Regions from separate parts of the Paenibacillus sp. B1-35 genome, predicted to be linked through region 3. Evidence: predicted binding sites of a transcription regulator. Region 3 holds the regulator's gene; each other region holds the start of a gene.
The links. Region 3 encodes LexA, which represses DNA repair genes until DNA is damaged. Its sites were predicted from a motif close to CGAACATATGTTCG; they were not measured.

Region 1: the regulator LexA is predicted to act here: its motif matches at 1,874-1,887, upstream of addB (helicase-exonuclease AddAB subunit AddB).
Region 2: the regulator LexA is predicted to act here: its motif matches at 4,086-4,099, upstream of ACQ5BJ_RS24060 (DNA polymerase IV).
Region 4: the regulator LexA is predicted to act here: its motif matches at 3,113-3,126, upstream of recA (recombinase RecA).

Annotation. Positions count from the first base shown of each region.
Region 1 is NZ_JBCHVJ010000002.1:288,840-294,693, reverse strand. It holds gene addB (helicase-exonuclease AddAB subunit AddB) at 1-1,725, opposite strand, end outside; gene ACQ5BJ_RS08795 (DUF1835 domain-containing protein) at 2,010-2,984, shown strand; gene ACQ5BJ_RS08790 (class I SAM-dependent rRNA methyltransferase) at 3,137-4,519, opposite strand; gene ACQ5BJ_RS08785 (Na/Pi cotransporter family protein) at 4,624-5,589, shown strand; gene deoC (deoxyribose-phosphate aldolase) at 5,522-5,854, opposite strand, start outside.
Region 2 is NZ_JBCHVJ010000009.1:62,805-68,658, reverse strand. It holds gene ACQ5BJ_RS24080 (MerR family transcriptional regulator) at 1-81, opposite strand, end outside; gene ACQ5BJ_RS24075 (MFS transporter) at 279-1,487, opposite strand; gene ACQ5BJ_RS24070 (TlpA family protein disulfide reductase) at 1,663-2,214, shown strand; gene cimA (citramalate synthase) at 2,294-3,907, opposite strand; gene ACQ5BJ_RS24060 (DNA polymerase IV) at 4,198-5,502, shown strand; gene ACQ5BJ_RS24055 (ferredoxin) at 5,622-5,854, shown strand, end outside.
Region 3 is NZ_JBCHVJ010000001.1:1,118,182-1,124,035, reverse strand. It holds gene ACQ5BJ_RS04665 (hypothetical protein) at 1-26, shown strand, start outside; gene ACQ5BJ_RS04660 (hypothetical protein) at 570-1,040, shown strand; gene ACQ5BJ_RS04655 (hypothetical protein) at 1,076-1,516, shown strand; gene ACQ5BJ_RS04650 (DUF817 domain-containing protein) at 1,901-2,707, opposite strand; gene lexA (transcriptional repressor LexA) at 3,046-3,672, opposite strand; gene ACQ5BJ_RS04640 (LysM peptidoglycan-binding domain-containing protein) at 3,974-4,336, shown strand; gene ACQ5BJ_RS04635 (DUF896 domain-containing protein) at 4,518-4,733, shown strand; gene ACQ5BJ_RS04630 (hypothetical protein) at 4,797-5,327, shown strand; gene ACQ5BJ_RS04625 (HAD family hydrolase) at 5,385-5,854, shown strand, end outside.
Region 4 is NZ_JBCHVJ010000002.1:654,013-659,866, forward strand. It holds gene rimO (30S ribosomal protein S12 methylthiotransferase RimO) at 1-977, shown strand, start outside; gene pgsA (CDP-diacylglycerol--glycerol-3-phosphate 3-phosphatidyltransferase) at 974-1,552, shown strand; gene ACQ5BJ_RS10565 (competence/damage-inducible protein A) at 1,665-2,936, shown strand; gene recA (recombinase RecA) at 3,201-4,259, shown strand; gene ACQ5BJ_RS10575 (regulatory protein RecX) at 4,331-5,011, shown strand; gene rny (ribonuclease Y) at 5,315-5,854, shown strand, end outside.

The DNA of each region.
Region 1 (5,854 bases), on a different contig from region 3:
CGAGCCCCATATTTGCCGATGCTCCCGCGATAACTGGACATCCCCATCAAGCAGAGCATCCTGACTCATGCGCTCCAGCTTGTGAGGTACGCCAAGCGCCATCCAGAAGGAGTACAGGGCTTCGCACATGCCTCGCACATTCGAGCTTGCCTTCATCGAGCGTGCAAGCTCGGCAATCGGCTCGGCAATGATGCTGCGGCAATGCTCCACCCATTCTGGCGCATGTTTTGGTTTTTCCGCAGCATCGGCTTCTTCTTCCGTACGCTCCGCCGCTCCATCGGCATGATCCGGATCGAGCGACAGGTCTGGCAGCACGGGCCACGGACGCTTATTCGTCCACATCGTCCCTTCAATGCCGCAAGCAAGCACATAGTTCTCCAGCTTGTCAAAATGCTCTCTTGTTATCGAGGCGTCGTCAGGCAGCAGAAAGTCTGTTTTGACAAATCGAAATACAGCATCGTATTTCCAATTGCCTATCAATATATCAAGCACAGCCCGCGTCATTTCGACAAAAGGATGATGTAAAACTGATTTCTTCTGATCCGTAAAGTATGGAATCCCCGCTTCCGTGAACACCGTATCAATCAGCTCGCCATAATGCGCAATATTTCGCACCATAACCGCCATGTCTCTCCAGCGGACTTGTTCATTGCGCACACGGCTCAGCATATCTCTAGCTATCGCTTCAACCTCTGCGCGGCGATGAACAGCAGCCTGCACGGTAATCTCCTGTTCATCTTTACGGGCAGGCGGATGCCCATCCTTGATCTTGCTTGCCGCGGCGGCATTTTCCGACTCGCGATACTTTACTTTGCGCTCGAAGTTCCGCTCCAGATGAGCGAGCATGGGCGATGCCGCATAACGTGGAAGCGGATCTTCCTGCGGCTCCAGCTTCGTGATGCGCCCGATCTCTACACCGAGGGTGTCGGCGATTTCGCGCAGCTTCAGCATCGTAGTAGCCGTCGGGTGGAACAAGTTCAGCTCATGCGGAACCTCGCCTAGCTCATACGCCTTGTCCAGACACAGCGTCACGTTCACATTAGGCGCATGAAGAATAAGGGAAGCGAGAACTGCATATTCCTGTGGGGTAAATCCATGAAACCCGTCAATCCAAATATCAGCATTCTTTACATACTTCGATGCTGCAACCCCCTCGGACAGCTTGGCAAGCACATCTTCGCCATCCAAATAGCGGCCAGCCAATTCCGATTCGAATTCGTGCAGAATGCTGGATATGTCTCGCAACTTCGCGGACAGCAGCGGCTGGCCGGTCATATGCGCATCCAAAAAAGCGAGATGCTCATCCACCTCACTGGGTTCCACTCGATATCGCTTCATTTCATCAAAGAGATCATTTAGTTTCTCAATAAATCCAAATTGCTCCGCCGCACCAGCGAATAAAGGCAAATCCGACTTGCGGTGCTGCAAGATTTTGTACAGCAGCATCTTCTTGCCTTCTTCATTGATAGGAGTCAGTGCTGTGCCGCCCGTTTCCTGCATTACCCGATACGCAAGACGACGGAAGCTCAGCACTTGCGCTCTCATAATGCCCGCGATTCCTTCCTCGCGAATGAGCGCATGTTCTGCTTGAAAAGTTGCCTGTTCAGGCACTATCCATATGATCGGAGTCCCGTCCGCTTTACTCCGAAGCTCATCTCGTACTTGTCTCAATACATGCTCCGTCTTGCCACTGCCGGAACGACCGATGACAAAATGCAACGGCAAAGTGATCCCTCCATTTCCCTGATTACGATTCATGGCATCTGCTTGCCACGATGTGATAAACTATAATCAAACCAATAAATGGTATATATTTTCGAATACAGCCGATTCTAGCATTAGGTTTCATTATACCATAATCCAATCTGTCGATAGAACACATGTTTGGAAAAGATGCCGATATTCGCCAATCGCTTCCTGTGATAGACATCATTTCACGAGGAAGGCGGGATCGAAGACGAGGCTCATGTTCAACATACCCTCTAATTCGAACAAGGAGGCTGATTGTCATGATTCATATTGTCAACGGGGAGTGCACTGCCAGACAACTAAGCAGCATTGCTGAACAGCGATGGAAAGAGAAGGTATGGGTATATTCTGAACTGCTGACCGAAGGCCCTGTATATGCAAGGCTAGAGCAGTATTTAGCGTATCGGGCTTTGCAACTGGAGCGCATGTGCGGACTGCCTTCAACTGTTTTTTTGCAGAGAGGAAATGAACAGGAACGTTCGTGGAAATCTGATATTTTACCCGCTAATGAGATTGCATTATGGTTCGAACACGATTTGTTTGACATTACAATGCTACTCCGCTTAGTGGATCGCCTAACACAGGAAAATGCGAACGCCAAACTTTACTGGGTCGATATTGCATCGATCGCTGAGCATGATCGCTATCTCGGATTTGGCGCGTTGACAGGAGAACAATTGGCTCCTTATCGCGACACTGCCATTTTACTGACCGCAGAGCGTATCGAATGGATGCGATCAGCATGGATCGCATATACGAGTCCAAATCCGCTTAAAATTGCGCAATGGGTTAACGATGCCAGTTCCGTATCTGCCCCATTCTGCGCTATTAGGGAAGCGCTTCAGTTCCATCTTTCCCGTTATCCATCCGTACAGGATGGAATGGGAATTGTCGAGCGAATCACACTGCATGCCGTTAAGGATGGAACTGCTTCCTTTCAACAATGCTACGACATTGTTCGCAAGCAGCTGCCGGAATACGGACTAGGGGATTTGCAATTCTGGGGCTACCTGCGCAGATTGACAAGTGGCGATGCTCCTCTGCTTGAGCTGTCTCCAAGCTCGTCCCCATTGCCTGAACCTTTCCAGTCCTCTGCTGCGAATGACGGGCAGTTGTTCGTAACCGACAATGGCCAACAGGTGCTGAACGGCACACTCAACTGGGCGCAAGTCGGTGGATATGGACGCTGGCTGGGCGGTGCATTTATAACTCGCACTGCAGTCGGAATAAAATAGCAGCAAGATGAAATCTTTAAACGGATACGATTTTGAACATGTACGTATGCAAAAGAAGCGCCGTGCATTGTAGACCAATCCGATCTGGTCTACAGCGCATAGCGCTTTTCACGTAAATCCCTTCAATTGCAGCGGAAGAGCCGCATAAAATACTACTTCGTGCGAACCTCGAAAATAGCGAACTTCAAATAATGTCCTTCATCAACACCCGCAATTTGCGGGTGATCCTTGCCCGCAGGGCGCCATTCCACAAGACGAAGCACCTTGCCCGCATCCTGTGCCGCATCCAATATCGACTGCATGAACATGTCTGGCCGCATATGATAAGAGCAGCTTGCCGTTACCAAATAGCCGCCATCATTAACGAGCTTCATGCCGTGCAGATTAATATCCTTGTATCCGCGATACGCCCCCTCAACAGCGCCTCGCGTTTTTGCGAAGGCGGGAGGATCCAGTACGACAACATCCCACGTACGTCCGCCGCCAGCGGTCATCGGCTTCGAAGTATCTACCTTCTTCGCACCGGCTTCTCCACTCGCCCGCTGTGCACGCTCCTCCAAGCCGTGAACCTGCTCGCGCAAGTAGGCGAAGGCATCCGCAACGACAAACTCTACACGCTCTGTAAAACCATTCAATTCAACATTGCGCTTCGCACTCTCGATCGCATGCTCGGAAATATCGAGACAAGTGACCTTCTTGGCCCCATATTTACAAGCATTCAGTGTGAAGCTTCCCGTATGAGAGAAGCATTCCAGCACAGTCGCTCCATCCCACCAAGGGAAGGTAACCGGCTTGCCCTTTGCATTAAGCGGCAGCGTCTGCACAGTTCCATCCTCTGCTTCTACTTCACCCAATCGGATGCCGCTGCGGGCTCCCCAGCCTGTCATGAGCGGGGCAATGGAAGCGCGGTTCTCACGCTGATCGAAGAAGTAGCCAGTCTTCTGTCCTTCTACAATATCCACTTCGATGAGAAGCCCGTTCTCCTCCACTTGAATATGACGCGGGCAATCTCCGTACAGAATACCTGTCTTCAGTTCAAGTCCTTCCCGCTCGCGAATTGGCACATCACTGCGCTCGTAGATGCCGCGCGGCTGCATGACATCTACCAAAGCTGCAACCAAAGCCTCCCGATGCACATCCATACCGAGTGTCACGATTTGCACGACGAGAACATCACCAAAGCGATCGACGATGAGTCCCGGCAGGAAGTCGGCTTCTCCATACACAAGACGATATGCCGCAGCTCCAGGCAAGAAGCGCTGGCGATGAGCGACACAGCGTTCAATCCGTTCCTTGAAGAAGACTTCATCCATCGCTTCAATCGGTTCATAGGACACGATCCGAACCGTAATTTGCGATGCAGGATTATAATATCCTGTTGCGATATACTTCCCTTGGGCGTTCTGGACATCCACAAGCGTTCCTGGCTGCGGGTTACCTTCTACCACCTCTATTTCCGATTGATACACCCATGGATGAGAGCGTTCAATTCTCTTTTTCCGCGAACGGATTAATTTTACAAAAGGCCTATTCAATTACAGTTCTCCTCTCGGCTCCCATAGCTTGTCATGGCTGTCCACTCGCAAGCATAGAATGGATAACGTATTGCGATGAATGATCAATGACAAAGGAGCCCTTCATGTTCAAAGAAATTTGGTTCCCGCTCCTTGGCGGGTTGGCACTGTTTCTGTTTGGAATGAAAACGATGGAGCTTGCCCTTCATGCTTGGGCAGGCCCTTATTTGCATCGATTTCTGCACAGCTCGACCCGAACCCCGCTTCACGGTATGCTGTTTAGCACAGGCATGACAGCCGTGCTGCAAAGCAGCACAGCCATCACAGTCATAACGATTGGCTTGGTCAATGCGGGTATTATAAACTTCTCCCGCACGCTCGGCATTATATTAGGAACAAACATTGGCACCTGTTTGACGACTGAACTGATTGGTCTTAATATAAGTCAATTTGCAGCGCCGCTCCTCTATCTGTCCATAGCTGGATGGCTGATGGGAGCATTGGTCGATGAATATCAGCCTAGGCTTCTGCAACACTTTTCCTCTTGGATGCGGCCGCTCCAGTACGGATCTCTTGCCACAGCCGGCTTCGCCTTTATCATGCTGGGCATAGAGTGGATGAAGAAAATTAGCGAGCCGCTCCAGCAGCGCGGCTTATTCACATGGTTCCTAGAACGTTCAAGCGACAGTCTGCTCTGGGCTCTGGCTGCGGGCATCGTCATTACAGCGCTCGTGCACAGTAGTGCAGCAATCATTGCCATGGCGATGGGATTGTCAGCAACCGGAGCATTGCCTGTTGAAGTAGGCATCGCGATAGCAATCGGCTCTAATGTCGGCACCTGCTTCACCGCTGTCATCGCCTCTCTCGGCGGAACGAAAAGCGGCCAGTTCGTCGCCTGGTCCCACGTCACATTAAATATCGGTGGTGCCATCTTATTCTATCCCTTTATCAACCAAATTGGGCAGCTGAGCGCAGCTTTCTCCTCAGATGCAGCCGGCCAGATTGCACATGCCCAATCGATATTTAATATTGCGAGCTCCCTGCTGGCCCTGCCTTTGTGCTACTTGCCGGTATGGAGCCGAATCCGTTAATAATTGCAATGCCGGAGCTTGTTCCGATGCGCGTTGCACCAGCTTTAATCATTGCGAGGGCTGAGGCAGTGTCCCGAATACCGCCAGATGCCTTGACACCCAATCGAGAGGATACATGTGCCCGCAAAAGACGAATATCTTCGAGGGTTGCCCCGCCCTTGCCAAATCCAGTTGACGTCTTGACAAAATGAGCACCCGCCGATTCTGATGCTTTGCAAGCCGCAATTTTTTGCTTCGTATTAAGAATGCCCGTTTCCAATATGAC
Region 2 (5,854 bases), on a different contig from region 3:
GTAATAGTCAATTGTTCGTTGACTTACATTCGCGGCGCGAGCCAGCTCTCCGATTCGTATTAACTTGTTAGTAGCCCCCATCGTCATCACCTCACTTATTCATCTATGATACTAGATAGCAAACCATACAGTCAAACGTTATGGTTCTGAATAATCAGTCCAAACATGACATTTATATGACTTTTACAACCTTTATGTATTAGGGGTTAAATGGATTAAAGGAGCGGACAATGATGCTGTCTGCTCCCAGGTCGGAAATAATTTGTATAGGATCTTCACTATTGCACCTTTGCATCTGGCTTAATGAACAGGCAGACGAGTATAAGCGCAATAATAGATAAAGCCGTCACACTAATAAAAATAATTTGATGTGACTTCTCCATCATCCAGGTGAACAGTGGCGGCCCAAGTGCAACTCCGAAGAAGCGCAGACTGCTGTACAAAGACGTTATCATCCCACGCTCTGCTTTTTCCACACTTCCCGTAATCATCGTATTGAGGCAAGGAAGAAGCATTCCCGTTCCGATGCTGCTAATCGTAATTAAGGCAATGAACCACACGATCTGCTTGTGGAACATGATCGTAAGACCGAGTGATAGTGACATGCAGACAAGTCCGATTATCATCATACGCCGAATGAGAATACCGTTTTTCTTAATTAAGCTACCTGTAATGAAGGCGGTGGTTACAATGCCAAGCAGCGGAATCGCGAGCACGAGACCTTTCACGACACCTTTAATGGAATATGGCTTTTCCTCTAATATATCGGATAAATAAATCAAAATGCCGAACAAAATGAATAAGGCGAGCGAGCCTGCAAAAAAAGCGGGTATTAGCCAACGCCCCATTTTTTTGAATATTTCGGCAACATTGTGCAAGTACGTTTTCAACGGAGTAGGCTCCTGCTTGCGTCGAGGTTCCTTGATTAGCCAAATAATCGCTACTAGCGACAAAGCGCAAAAGCAAGGAAAAGCAAAAAATGGGGCTGTCCATGTCCACAGCGCAAGCGCGGCTCCAAGGATTGGACTAATGACTTTGCCGGCTCCATTCGATGCTTCAATTAGTCCCATGGCTTGACTCTCTTCTGCTTCCTTATATAAATCACCGACGAGAGCCATGGCAATTGGAGCAGTTCCTGCAGCACCTAAGCCTTGGATAGCCCGGGAGCTAATAAGCAGCGGGTACGAATTCCACAGTGCGCCCAGCCCGGTAAATACCCCGGCTGCTCCGTAAATAATAAGTCCCGGGATAATAATTTTTTTGCGCCCAAATCGGTCGGACAAATATCCTGCGACCGGGATAATAATGGCGGCAGATAGCGAGAACAAAGTAATAATGAGGCTCGTCTGAAGGGAAGTCAATCCAAGATGTCGCTTGACTTCGGGCAAAATCGGGACAAGCATGGAATTTCCCAGTACCATAACAAGGGGGACGGTTGCCAGAGCTGCATATTCAAGCCATAGTGGCCGAGATTGTTGTGATGACATACATTACCTTTCCTTCGTGTAGTCTTTGAGTCAGTTCGTCGTTACTGTACCCGCATAACTCGGTTGGCATACGTGAGCAGGTTAGGAAAGGTGATTGTCGGAAGGGAATCGTATTTTTACTGGAAAAAGGGTACAATATGAACACGGAACAAGATGCGAACAAGGAGAATATAGGATGAAAAAAAGTTTACTATTGCTTGTAGTGAGTGTGCTGCTCATTGGAATTGCGATATGGAACAATCAAGATAAGTCGACATCTACAGTCAGCAATAATGGAGCTCCGACCAAAATTGGCGGGCAGGTTGGGGACTTGGCGCCATCGATTTCATTGAATGTGCTAGGGTCTGAGTTGAAACCTATTACGGTAGGCGGGAAGCAAGACAAGCCGATCTTTGTTAACTTTTGGGCTTCCTGGTGTGATCCGTGCAAGGCTGAAGCGCCTGATTTGGTGAAGCTGCACGAGAAGTATAAGGATAAGCTGTTAATGGTATCGATTAATGTAACCGCTCACGATACAGAAGAAGGAGCCAAGGAATTCGTTGCGGCCTATGGTTTAACGAATCCGGTTCTTCTGGATAGTAGAGGGCAGGCGTTCAAAGCGTATAATGGAATTGGCTTCCCTACGAATGTACTGCTGGATAAGAACGGAGTAATTCGTCAGCGTTATGATGGTATCAGGCCACCTGCTGAATTAGAACAGGCCATTCAACAAGTCATTGCAGAATAACGAACTGAAGTAAATAGAGCCATGACCACTTATCAAGGAGGTCATGGCTCTATCTCTATGAAAGAATATTTGCATTACGTTAGTGATTGACGAGTCCAACCTGCTCTTTGCGCTCGGTGGACGTAGCCACCTTCTCTTGACCTATTAACGCGTAACGAATACTGTCGATAAGTGCTTCCCAACTGGCCTCAATAACGTTGCTGGAGACTCCGACTGTACTCCACGTATTGTTGGAGTCTGTTGATTCGATCAGCACTCGTACCTTGGCTGCTGTCGTATTGTTCTCATCGAGTACACGAACTTTATAATCGGTGAGATGCATGTCTGCGATAGAAGGGTAATGGCGACTAAGTGCTTTGCGCAGCGCACTGTCTAATGCGTTCACAGGGCCGTTGCCCTCAGCGGCCATATAAATGGACTCGTCATCTATTTGCAGCTTGACGATTGCTTCAGATACAACGGATTGCTGTGATGATTTTTCTACCAGTATTTTAAACGACTCAAATGTGAAAGGATCCTCGGCTTGCCCTGTAGCCTGACGCAATAAGAGCTCCAGAGAAGCGTCCGCACCTTCGAATTGATAGCCCTGATGCTCAAGCTCCTTGATTCGATCCATAATTGCTCTCGTTTCAGGCTTCGTAGCATCAAGTTCGTACCCTAATTGCTGTGCCTTTGAAAGAACGTTGCTCTGGCCTGCTAATTCAGATACAAGTATCCGTTGTTTGTTGCCAACCAATTCAGGGACGATATGCTCATAGGTACGAGGATCCTTCATGATCGCAGAGACATGGATGCCTCCCTTATGTGCAAAGGCTGCGTTGCCTACATAAGGCTGATTGACAGGCATAGCTACGTTGGCGATCTCGCTTATATATCGAGCAGCCGGTGTTAGCGCTTGGAGCTGGCTATCTTCAACACAGGAGTATCCCATCTTCAATTGAAGTGTCGGAATGATGGAGCATAGATTGGCGTTGCCGCATCTTTCACCATATCCGTTGATTGTGCCTTGTACTTGTGTGACGCCTGCTTCTACCGCTGCAAGTGTATTCGCAACAGCGAGCTCACAATCGTTGTGTGTATGAATGCCAAGCTTCACTTGCACATGGTTGCGAACATCTCGAATGATGGTACCGATTTCGTTAGGCAGTGTGCCTCCATTGGTATCGCACATGACGACCCAGTCAGCGCCGGCTTCTTGCGCCTTGCGCAGTACTGCAATCGCATATTCCGTGTTGTTTTTGTAGCCGTCAAAGAAATGCTCTGCGTCGAGCATCACCTCAAGTCCTGCTTGCTTCAGATAGGCGATAGAATCATAGATCATGGCTAAATTTTCATCCAGCGTCGTTTGTAGGGCGGTATGGACGTGGAAGTCCCATGACTTTCCTACAAGCGTTGCAGCAGGAACGTTCGCTTCAATAATGCGATTTAGGTTGGCGTCCTGTTCGGCGAGTGAATCTTTGCGTCGGGTACTGCCGAATGCCGTTAGTTTCGCATTCCATGAATAAGCAGCTACTCTTTTGAAAAATTCAATATCCTTGCCGTTGCTTCCCGGAATGCCGCCTTCAATGTATGTGACGCCAATCGCATCAAGTTTGCGCGCGATTTTGATTTTATCGTCCGCGGACAAGCTAATTCCTTCGCCTTGGGTGCCATCGCGAAGTGTTGTGTCAAAGATAGAGATGAATTTTGACATTCTAGGAACCTCCTTAAGTTATGCAAGGATGAATATGGAAATAACTATTTCCCTATTATAGCACTGCTTTCTTGCTTGTATAGTCGAAAATCATAATCGTATACTTGATTTTTTAGCAAAGGAAGTTGGTATTCATGCTTGCAACGGATTGTAGTAATCAGTAAGCTGATAAGAGAATAGAACAATTGTTCGAGATAACTTGGTAATATATAGAAATAAAGGGATCGTTGTCTTGCGTAGTTAATTAGGCTGTATGAATACAATGAAGCTGTTAGGAAGGGGGCAGTATTATGAATGAGAACGAAACTTCGCGCAACTACATACAACAATATTATCCGACCAAGGGTCGAGTCATATTGCATCTCGACATGAATGCTTTTTATTGCTCTGTACATGCAGCAGAAGAACCTGAAAAATATCAAGGCCAGCCAACGGCGGTGGCTGGCAGCATGGAATTGCGCAAGGGTATCATTGTTACTTGTTCTTATGCTGCCCGCAAGCTTGGCATTCGCACAGGAATGCATGTGAAGGAGGCGATGCGGCTGTGTCCCCACTTGATTGTCATTCGGCCTGATTTTTATTTATATCGCAAATATTCAAGAGCCTTTATCGAAATCGCGCGCAGCTATACCCCGCTAGTTGAGGTCGTTTCGATCGATGAGTGTTACATGGATATTACAGGATCCAAAATATTTGGCACACCGCTCGACATTGCTAATGAACTGCAGACGAGGATTCGAGAGGAATTGAGCTTACCTTGCTCAGTTGGCATAGCACCGAATAAGCTGCTTGCAAAAATGGCGTCTGATATGAAAAAGCCAAATGGGATTACCATCCTGCGAATTCGGGATATGTCGAAGCAATTGTGGCATAAACCGTGCGGCGAGTTGTTCGGGATTGGTCGCAAAACTGCTGATAAGCTGTCCCGCGCGGGAATACGCACTATTGGAGAACTGGCGCATACCGATGAAGGGCGGCTCGTGTCATTGTTCGGCATACAGGGGCATTGGATGAAGCAGGCAGCCAATGGCATCGACGATTCGCCAGTGAAAGCAGAGCGTGAACAGAACAAATCAATCGGCCATACGACGACCTTGCCGAAGGATGTGGAGTCGAAGGAAGAAGTAAGAAGAGTTTTGTTGAACTTGGCAGATCAGGTGGCGCGCCGGATACGAAAGCAAAAACTGATGGCACAAACTGTACAGCTTACTATTCGTACTCCGGATATGAAGACGATAACGCGGTCAAGCACACTCCAGGGACCCACAGACGATGCTGGATGCTTGTTGGATGAGGCCTGGAAGCTTTATGAGAAGCACTGGACGTCAGGCAGGCCGATTCGGCTTCTAGGGATTACGGGCCAAAATCTAGTAGCAAAGCAAGAAGCGGCCGTACAGTTGGATTTGTTTGATTTCGAGCGTCAGCCGAAGCGAGAGCAATTGATAGAGACGATGGATCGGATACGAGATAAATATGGAGAAAATGCGATTGTTACGTTAGGAATGCTTGGAGATAATCCTTCTACATTGCTTCGCAATCACCGTGTTCGGGGTACTTCCCTTCAAACCGATACACTGCATGGATCAGACGAGTAATTAATAATTTTCAAATCATTTAAAAAAGTTGGAAATCGTTTGAATTCCAAGCTTGTTTGTATTATATTGATAACGGAGGAACCAAGAAGATCTGTACGATTACAGGAGGGAACTGACCAATGGCAAAATATACTTGGGTTGATAAAGACACATGCATCGCTTGTGGAGCATGTGGCGCTACTGCACCTGACATTTATGACTACGATGATGAGGGTATCGCAGAAGTTATTTTTGAAGGTGACAACAACCAAGGGGTAACCGCTATCCCAGACGATCTGTTTGACGATCTGCAAGATGCTGCAGACGGCTGCCCAACAGATTCTATTAAGATTGCGGACGCACCATTTAACTA
Region 3 (5,854 bases):
AAGCATTAAAAAAAGATGTAAAGTAAGAAGGCCGACTACATATGTTGATGGAACTCGGACATTTAAATCGCAGTTTTGATATAACTGCCACGGTTTAAAATCCTGCCATCAGTATTGAAAATTATTTTTCCTTAAATGCCGCTCCTTTAGAGAAGCTGCGTCAGTATCTTATTTGATAGGAAGAGGTTACCAACCAGCTATTGTTCATCAGATAGTGGAATCTTGGTGGCATAGATGATGTTTCTTGTAGCACCCTAACCGGTGCTTTTTCTTATGTCTAAAATAGATCAAGTCGTGAACATTAAAAAATTCGCACCTTGACAAGCCTTTGGTGGAGATATTTTTACAAGCTAGGTAACTAAGGTTGATACAGCTACTGGATAGATTAGTATAGGATTCGTTGAGCCAGCACTTATATAAAAATATGAGGTTACTGCAAGAACTAAGAGTGTAGAGGAATAAATAGGAAGAAAATACAAAATTCTATATACACTATAAGTAATGTGATGGTATTATCTAGGAGAGAGTTGGGAAAACAACTCTACTACATAAAAAGGTGGAAAAGGACTATGAGGATTAAGAAAATGGTTTCTGTTCTTTTTGCATCCATGTTGTTACTGACAATGACACAACCGGCAATCGCTGCAGATGTATCAACTAATGTTGTCGGAATTGGAGATACGAGAGATAATGCATTAACGTTAATTTCTAATCAACCTTATGATCTTTTCATTGCAAATGCATCAGATGTTGATTGGTATAAGTGGACAAATAATAGTGGCAAAGATCGCTGGATCCTCTTGGATTTAAGATCAAATGGTGGACAAACTTCGCTTGATTTAGCTGCTCAAATAAAGTACACCGAAACGAGAGAATCCACATTGCTGTATGCAGAACCAACAAAACCAGGTTCTGAGTTTCCTGCAATCATAAGGAATTTATATGTTCCTCAAGGTGCAACTTTATATGTCAGAGCAAGTGCTAACAAGTTTGTTACTCAGGAACAATATAGATTAAACTTCATTATGTACGATGTTTAGAATTCGAAAATTTTATGTCGGGGGAACGGGATATTATGAAGCATAAAAGATTTGTAACATCAATTCTTGCATTTGTATTTATGTTGGTATTTGCAACAAGCGTATTTGCAGCTAAGGGCATAGGGGATACTCAAGAATCTGCAATCACTATCTTCCCCAAGAACGCTGTAAATTTATACATCGAGGGTAACACTGACAAGGACTGGTTTATATGGACTAATAACACGGGTAAAATGCAGAGATTTGTTGCATGGATTCAGCCAAAGGATGATTGGAATAATTTTAGATTAGCTTTAAAAATTCAGTATATCGATAATACAAGCACGGGATTAATGTATGCAAATTATAACATTGGACCACATCAATTTATTGAAAACATATACATTCCTAATGGAGCAAAGTTATATTTACTTGTAGAGAAAGTAAATCATTCACTGACTCAATATTCGCTTAATTTCGATGTAAATGATATATAACATGAATTAAGCCGCTGATAATCAGCGGCTTTTGTTTCTAGCATATCATTGTGATGCGACTCTAAGATATGAGTTTGTTGGAATTATGTTTTATTGGAAAATAGAACATTTCTCTTATATTGAACATTTTGCAATTGATTCTAACATGCGTGGGAATGATCTAGGATCTCGCTGCTTATAAGAATTTTTGGAAGAACAAAGCCTTTTGATTTTGAAAATTGATCCAACGATAGATTCAATTTCAATCCGATATAAAAACTTTTACATGATACTAGGTTTTCTACAATAGAACAGTAGTTGACACGTTATAATAATGCATCAAAGAATGTACTTCCAAATGCATTGTTACCAGAAAGTAAAGAACAAGCTGTTCTCATTCTGATTTTACGACTTCATGTCGCGGATATAACTATTTTTCTTGAAATGTCCTCCTTTTACATGCTTCAGATGGGCAACGATCATGAAAGACACGATGACTAGCAAGAACCAGGAGCTGAATTTCCCCCACTTCACAAGATTCCAACCGTTAACTTGATGAGGATAATACCATGCACCCAAAAATGTCCCGATGTTTTCTGCAACCCATATAAAAAATCCGATTAGAGCAAACGACAGCACAAGTGGCATACGACGTGTCACGCCCAATACCGTATACTCGACGTACGTTCTAAAAAAGATGACGAATAGCAAGAGCATTAATACCCAACGTAAATCATAAATAAAGTGATGGGTCATGAAATTAAAATATATGGCCAACCCTAGCGGTATCGTATACCAAGGTGTGGGATATCGATATACCTTGACCTGTAGTCGTCGCCATGCTTGACATAAGTAACTCGCCACACTCCCGTACATAAATCCGCTGTATAAAGGTACACCGAATATTTTTGTCCAGCCTTCTTGAGGGTAAGCCCAAGAACCCATATGGACTTTGTATATTTCGAGCATAAGTCCAATCAAATGAAAGACGCAAATTACCTTTAATTCGTCGAACGTTTCGATCCCAAGTCGAATCATAATAATCTGTGCAATTATGCAAACAAACAACAAGAAATCATAGCGATGCATGAAAGGGATGTCAACGGTTTTCGTAAGTGCCAGCATTGCAAAAATAAAAGCGGGGAATAAGCAAGACAGCGCTTGCTGCCAGCCAAAATAAATGAATGACCTAAGTTTAAAAAATTTTCCCATTCGATTCTCCTACATTGATTATCGTATTAATCGGTTGATGAACAAGCACCATGTAATTCGTTAGGTACAATCATAATTAGGAATATACTATTAGTCAATAAATAATTATTGAAAAACAATAAAATAATAATATGCCGACTCAAATGAATTAATGATTTCTATAGATATTGTAACGAAGGGAAGAGGGCGAAAAGTAAGTTAATCTTCAATCCGGTATAACGATTGTACTGAGCTTATTTTTGAAAATATTGTCTTGAGGGGGATAGTGGAGATGGAAGCAAAATAAAATGCCTCGTTTAACCAGCTAATGAAGTGGAAACGAGGCATTTCTGTTTGTATTAATGAAAATCACGGAACAAACCAATAACTTTGCCTAGAATAGTTACGTGTTGTAAGCGAATCGGCTCATAAGTTGGATTTTCAGGCTGCAAGCGGATATGATCCTTTTCTCGATAGAATGTCTTAACCGTCGCTTCATCATCTTCGGTCATCGCAACGACGATATCTCCGTTGTTCGCTGTCTGCTGTTGACGTACGATGACATAGTCGCCATTATGTATACCGGCCTCAATCATACTATTCCCCATGACCGATAGCATGAATACATTTTCATCGTCTCCAACCATGTGCAAAGGCAGTGGGAAGTAATCTTCGATGTTCTCTGTTGCGGTAATCGGTTCACCCGCAGTTACTTTACCAACTACCGGCACACGCGCAAAGGAGCGAGAAAAGTCTGCCGTGCGGTCGGACTGATCGCTAAGCAGTTCAATTGCCCGAGGCTTCGTAGGGTCACGACGAATAAAGCCCTTCTTCTCGAGACGATCAAGATGACCATGTACGGTAGAACTGGATGCTAGACCAACGGCTTCTCCTATTTCACGAACAGAAGGTGGGTAGCCCTTAGCTCGGACTTCATCACGTATAAAATCAAGGATAGCTTGTTGACGACTTGATATTTTAGACAAGGGTATCAACTCCAATGAATACTCTTTTGACAAAATTATACCACAGAACCTCCGTTCGTACAAACATAAGTTCTAAAGATTTTGAATAAAAAATAGAATATAGGCGTAATCGGATAAGAAGGAAATAAAGTATCTTTAATCATTTTTGATCATGCTGTTTTCAATGAAATGCATACAATCCCAAAAGAGTAACGAACAATAAAAGGGGAACGAGCGTTCTAAATATATGTTGACTCAAACGTGTGTTCGTGTTAAATTTGAAATATTAAATAATAGAACAAGTGTTTGGGAGTGATCATTTATGATGTATACAACGTATCGTTCCATTTATAAGGTGTCGACAACAGCTTCGCAATCTGAGCAAAAGAAGCGTTTGTTTCCTTTGCGTGTGCGTTTTATGATCAGTTTAATCGTATTGTTGTTCATTACTTGTGGAAGCATTGTACAAGCACTTGGAAATGATGATGACCGTGAGGATGTTGTGAGTGGAACTGTTGTTGAACGAGTTCTTGTTCAGCCTGGAGATACGTTGTGGGAGATTGCATCAACATATAAGCCTGAGCATACGGATATTCGTGAATTTATATATGAAATTGCACAATTGAATCAGTTAACAGGTGAATTTTTGCAGGCAGGAGAAGTATTGTTGGTACCGATTCCTTGATAACAAAACAATTTTCGGAAAATTGGCTCAGATGAAACAAATATCTATACATATAAACAGTTTACGAAGGGGCTCATGGAGCCTCTTTTTTATCTATATAATGGCTTTGGAGAAGCTTGCTTGACAAGCTGGTACCTCCATGTCAAAGTAGAACATATGCTTACACACATGGAGGTACATGATGAATATTGACAAGCTTATTGCACGAATTAATGAACTGGCCCGCAAACATAAGACAGTAGGGCTGAGCGAAGCGGAAATGGAAGAGCGCGCAAAGCTGCGTGAGGAATATTTGGTACTTTTCCGTAAGCAGGTGCGTAATCAATTAGACAATATTCGCTATGTAGAGGACGAAGAAGGAACAGATAATTCCGGTACGAACGGTCTCGTTCATTAATGACTCTTCATTAATAACGATGGATTATCATTACTCGTTTACAATACAGGGGGTAGCGAATTCATGTCTCGCAGTTGGGAACGCAAAGTCCGCCAAAATAGTGCAAAATTGAACAAGCAGCGAATGAAGCAAGGCAAGCCGTCGCTGTCTGCAGGCAAGCCTGCGTATGAAGAATTTAAAGGACGCAGCTTCATCATGCCGCTCGCATTGATTGCTTTCGCCATTATGTATGCACTACTAGGCGGGATTATCACGAACAATCAATATCCAACTCTTTATTGGGTTACGATCGTATGTTATGTCGGATTGGGAATAATTTTATTCTTAAGAAGACCGTTTCTGCGTGTCGGAGCTGACGAGGTATCAACGATTCGTTGGAATCGTCTTCGTACCTTGTCTTCCAAAGATATGAAGAAGATTGCAATTCAGCCTGGATATGTGGTGATTGAACATACGGGGAAAGGTGCGAATTGGATATTCTCTCGAATGCTGAACAGATACGATACCAATGCAATGGGCGAACGACTGCGCGTCTTTGCTAATCAGCATAAGATTGAGTTCGAAGACACTTCGAAGAAAGAAGCGTCGAAATAAGTTTGCACATGTATATAATGAGAAGCTAATCTAGTCGCTGTGATGGGAGAGAGAAACATGTCTATACGTGCTGTGCTGTTCGATTTGGATGACACTCTATTATGGGATGAACGCTCTGTTGAAGAGGCCTTTGCTGCTGCTTGTGAATATGCATATGAGCGAACAGGTATTGAACCAGAGGAATTGGAGTCTTGTGTTCGTCAAGCTGCCCGCGAATTATACGCTTCTTACGAAACGTATCCTTTCACGCAGAATATCGGGATTAATCCATTTGAAGCCCTATGGGGAAAGTTTGCAGAAGGGGATCATCCTGAATTTCGATTATTAGAGCAGCTTGCACCTGCGTATCGTCGAGCAGCATGGACACAGGGACTTCAGGCAGCCGGTCGAGTTGATGAAGAACTAGGTGCAGAGTTGGCAGAACGATTTATGAGTGAACGTCGGGCCCGTTCTTATGTATATGATGAGACTTACGAGGTGCTCCGCCAATTAATAGCACAGTATCCGTTGTTGTTGCTCACGAACGG
Region 4 (5,854 bases), on a different contig from region 3:
TGCAGGGAAGCAAGCCTATCCGGGTAGGCAACCCTGTGTTCGATTATGATCGCATCCTTCCGCGTAAAGTGGCGACTCCGCGCTATACGGCGTATGTCAAGATTGCCGAGGGCTGTGACAACAATTGTACCTTCTGCAGTATTCCAATTATGAGAGGCAAGTTCCGCAGCCGTACAATGGAGTCAATTCTTGCGGAGGTAGCCCAGCTGGCAGAACAAGGGGTTAAGGAGATTAGCTTAATTGCCCAGGATTCCACGAATTACGGTGTAGACTTGTACGATGGCTTCAAGCTGCCGGAGTTGATGAATAAAGTAAGCGAAATTCCAGGTGTGGAATGGGTTCGCCTGCACTACGCATATCCTGGTTTCTTCACCGAGGAGCTTATGGATACGATTGCAAGCAATCCGAAGATTTGCAAGTATATCGATATGCCATTGCAGCATAGCGAAGATAGCATTTTGAAGCGTATGAGACGTCCGGGCCGCCAGCGTGATTCCAGAGAGCTCGTGAACAAAATCCGTGAACGAATCCCGGGTGTAGCGCTGCGTACGTCTATTATTGTAGGGTTCCCCGGAGAAACGGACGAAGACTTTGACAGACTATGCGACTTTATTAGGGAAATGAAGTTCGATCGATTAGGTGTATTCACCTATTCTTCCGAAGAGGACACGCCGGCAACTCGCTTGCCTGACCATGTCCCTGATGAGGTGAAAGAATGGCGTGCGAATACGCTTATGGAGATTCAACGTCAAGTATCTAAAGAAGTAAGTGAGAAGCGTATTGGTGATATATTGGAAGTCCTTGTTGAGCGTTACGATGGCCGCAATGATGTATTCATCGGCCGCTCGCAATTCGACGCCCCTGAAATTGACGGGGAAGTATTTATTTCCGGCCAGCCATTGAGTATTGGGGAAATTGCAAAGGTAAGGATTACTCATGCGCTTGAATTTGACTTAGCCGGGGAGGGTCTCGCGTGAATCTGGCGAACAAGATAACGTTGGTCCGTATTTTTCTTGTGCCAATAATGATGTTCTTCCTATTGGTGAACTTTGATTATTTGCCTGCGATTGAACTAGAGGGGTTTTCGATTACTTACAACCAGATTATTGCGGCCTTGATCTTCATTATTGCTGCAAGTACTGATGGATTGGATGGTTATATCGCCCGTAAACGCAAAATGGTTACAAATTTAGGAAAGCTGCTTGATCCTCTTGCGGACAAGCTGCTCGTAGCGGCGGTACTCATCTCTCTTGTTGAGATGCAAAAGTGTGATGCGTGGATCGCGGTTGTCATTATCAGCCGTGAGTTCGCGGTTACAGGCCTTCGTCAAGTTGCTTTGCTCGAAGGAACGGTTGTTGCTGCCAGCAAGTGGGGAAAATGGAAGACGGCGACACAAATAACGGCGATTGCGGCAATGCTGCTTAACAACTTTCCGTTTGCGTTTCTTCATTTCCGATTTGATATATTGGCGACGTGGGTTGCCGCGTTGATCACGGTCTACTCGGGAATTGACTATTTTGTCAAAAATAAAAATGTGCTGCATCTTTCGTGATAGATGAGCGGAAGCTGTTAGGTAAATAGGTGCTTTTTCCGTATTTCCGGCTGTTTCCGGGGTGGAAGAGGCACCTATTCTTATGTACAGACTTATGGGGATGGTGGTTGACATGAAAGCAGAAATCATTGCAGTTGGCACTGAGCTGCTGCTCGGACAAATTGTAAATACGAATGCTCAATATATTTCACAGCAATTGGCTTTGGTTGGTGTGGATGTGTTTTATCATACGGTTGTCGGAGATAACGCCAAGCGAATTCAACAGACTATTGAAACAGCTCGGGATCGTTCTGACCTGCTCATTTTTACCGGCGGTCTAGGACCAACGATGGATGATTTGACGAAGGATGTACTTGCGGAAATGTTAGGTCGTAAGATGACATACGATGAACCGGCAATGGCCAAGATGACAGAGATGTTTGCAGGGCGCGGCATCCATATGGTTGAAAGCAATAAGCGTCAAGCGCATGTCATTGATGGGGCTGATGTACTGCAGAACTCGACAGGCCTCGCCGTTGGGAATGTCCTCCAACATAATGGAACAACGTATGTACTGCTTCCAGGACCTCCACGTGAAATGAAGCCAATGCTCGACAATGAGGCGATTCCGTGGCTGCAGCGTCGGCAAGTCATTGATCAATCCTCCTTGTATACGCGAATGCTGAAATTTGCGGGCATCGGAGAATCAGGTCTCGAAAATGCTCTTCTCGATCTGATCGAGCAGCAAACAGATACAACGATTGCCACCTATGCAAAGGAAGGGGAGGTACTTGTTCGATTGGCTGTAAAAGGGACAGATCGGACAGAAGCCGAGTTGAAGCTCGATCAGGTGGAACGTGAAATTCGCACCCGACTGGGCTTGCATCTCTATGCAACTGAGGATTTGCCGCTCCCAGAAGTGCTTGTGAAGCAGTTGACGCAATATGGGTTAACCTTATCCGCTGCCGAAAGCTGTACAGGAGGGATGTTCGCTGATACGATTACGGCGATCCCTGGAAGCTCGCATGTGTTCGCTGGCGGTGCGGTGACCTACTCGAACGAAATGAAGGAACGAATTCTTGGCGTGCCTCATGAGCTGCTTGAGGGAGAGCATGCACCTGGAGCAGTAAGTGAGCAAACTGCGAAGGCTATGGTTGAAGGGATGCAGGACATTGCTGATACTGATTTCACAGTAGCCATAACGGGAGTTGCAGGGCCTGACCACTCGGAGCGTAAGCCTGTCGGCTTGGTTTATATAGCAATTGCCGAGAAGGGGAAGGAAGTTGTTGTTGAAGAGTTGCGTTTGAATGGAGATCGGGAAGGGATACGCCGCCGTACGGTATATGCCATTATGTATCGGTTATGGAGACGGCTGCAGGAACGATCCGTGCATAATGCGATGTAATTTAGAAATTGTTGACAAAATAAAGAGCGGAAGCTACAATCGATTATAGATGCGGAAGAACCGTAACAAAGTGTATGTGCGCTTTGTTGCGGTTTTTTTGTTGGCTGCATCCGGCAAATTGATATATCTAATATATGGTAAAAATGGATATTGAAGTGGGTGTGTTCGTCAAAAAACGAATGTATGTTCGAAAAAATGCTTGGCAAACCGAATGAAACACGTTATGATGTATATATCAAACGAATCAGTGAAGGAAGTGAGTTTGTGTCAGATCGTCGCGCTGCGTTAGAAATGGCTTTGCGTCAAATTGAGAAACAATTCGGTAAAGGTTCGATCATGAAACTTGGCGAATCCAATCACATGCAAGTCGAGATTGTACCAAGCGGATCTCTTGCATTAGATATAGCTTTAGGAATCGGCGGTTTGCCGAGAGGTCGTATTATCGAGGTTTATGGACCAGAATCTTCCGGTAAGACAACGGTTGCGCTTCATGCGATCGCTGAAGTACAGAAGACTGGTGGACAAGCTGCATTTATTGATGCGGAACACGCGTTGGATCCGCTATATGCAAGCAAGCTGGGCGTCAATATTGACGAACTTCTGTTGTCCCAGCCAGATACAGGGGAGCAAGCGCTTGAAATTGCGGAAGCATTGGTACGAAGCGGTGCTGTCGACATTATCGTTATTGACTCTGTTGCAGCACTTGTTCCGAAGGCAGAGATTGAAGGCGAAATGGGAGACTCCCATGTTGGTCTTCAGGCTCGCTTGATGTCGCAGGCATTGCGTAAATTGTCTGGTGCAATCAGCAAATCGAAGACGATCGCGATCTTCATCAACCAGCTTCGTGAGAAGGTTGGCGTGATGTTCGGTAACCCGGAAACAACGCCAGGCGGCCGTGCATTGAAGTTCTATTCCAGTGTTCGTCTTGAGGTACGCCGTGTTGAGACAATTAAGCAAGGTACAGATATGATTGGTAACCGTACACGCATCAAGGTTGTTAAGAATAAGGTTGCTCCTCCGTTCAAGCAGGCAGACATCGACATCATGTATGGTGAAGGTATCTCACGCGAGGGAAGCATCGTCGATATTGGCACAGAGATGGATATCGTGCAGAAGAGCGGTGCTTGGTATTCCTTCGAGGGTGAGCGATTGGGCCAAGGTCGCGAGAATGCGAAGCAATTCTTGAAGGAACATTCGGAAATTGCGTTATCCATTGAAAATCAAATTCGTGAAGCAAGCAATCTAACGACAACAATCCCTGCTAAGGGTGTTAGTGAAGATGATGATGATACATTAGAATTGGAATTAGGTGACGACGAATAATTCGTTGTCTGCTCAAAGCACCTTCGCGTTAGGCGAAGGTGCTTCTATGTATTTGTATGGAGGAGAGCCGTTTGAAGGATAGTGAACGTATCGTAACAATCACACGCATAGAGCGCGTGGAGAGACAGGCTGGTCGCTATACGATTCATTTCGATGGGGCAGCTCCGCTTGAAGTGCATGAAGATGTGATGATCAAGTTCCGACTATTAAAAGGATCAGAACTGTCACTCGACTCCCTTACGGAGATATTGCGTGCAGACGAAGGGAATAAGGCCTACGTGCAAGCGATTAAGTATTTGCAGCGCAAACCACGTACACGCATCGAACTCGCACGTAACCTAGCCCAGAAGGGCTATGAAGACGGCATCGTGCATGAGGTGCTCGATCGTTTGGAACGGGAGTGGTTGGTCGATGATAAATCATATGCAATGCAATGGGCGCATCAGCGTCTGAATCGTCATATGAAGGGGCGCCGCTGGATTCAGCATGAGCTGAAGCAAAAGGGAGTGCAGGATCGGCATATTGAAACTGCGCTTTATTCGATAGATCCGGAAGAGGAATGGGAAAGCGCACTGCATGCCGCTCGCAAAAAATGGAGACAGACGAAGGGGGAAATGCATCTGCGCAAGCAAAAAGTGGCAGCCTTCCTCGCCCGCAGAGGCTTCCCAATGGATATGGCGCGTCGGGCAGCTTATGCTGCAGCGGATGAGCAAGTTGATGAAGAGGGTGTATCAGGCCATCTTGACGAATAATAAAGTGACCACTCACGTCATTTGCTTGACAATATCTTTTCATGAATAATAAAATGAACATGTATCTTTATTTTCACGAGATCAATCCCCTCTTCCAGAGATTGATTTCTAATGATTCATTTCGCCAATTTACTGATTTCCGATTGTCGCCTTAAGGCGACGCCCGTGTATGCCTAGAGCATATACATAGGCTAGTGCACGAACACTAGTCTATTGAGTTGATTAATGAATAGGGAAACTTGAAAACCAAAAATGTAACCTGTCCCAAGCAGTGCTTGGAGGAACCAACGGGGAGGTGAGGCAATGAACGTACAACTTTGGCTCGCGATCGTTCTCGTTGTGGCCGCATTGTTCTTGGGGTTTGGAATCGGATACCTGATTCGCAAATCGCTTGCCGAAGCGAAGATAACGAGTGCTGAACACGCCGCGGAACAAATTATGGATGGCGCGCGCAAGGAAGCTGAAGCGCTGAAGAAAGAAGCAGTGCTTGAAGCGAAGGACGAAATCCATAAGCTTCGCAATGAAGCGGAGAAGGACATCCGCGAACGACGGAACGAAGTTCAACGACTCGAAAGACGCTTATTGCAAAAAGAAGAGTCGTTGGATAAAAAGTTAGAAGCGCTGGAACGTAAAGAAGAACAAGTAGCTGCTAAAGAGAAACGAATCGAAGAAACACAAGAACAGATCGATCAAATTTGTCAGCAGCAAGTTACAGAATTAGAACGCATTTCGAATCTGACGATGGAAGATGCGCGTACAATTATTTTGACGAATGTAGAGCAAGAAGTGCGTCATGAAACGGCGCAAATGATTAAAGAGATTGAGCAGCAAGCTCGCGAGGAA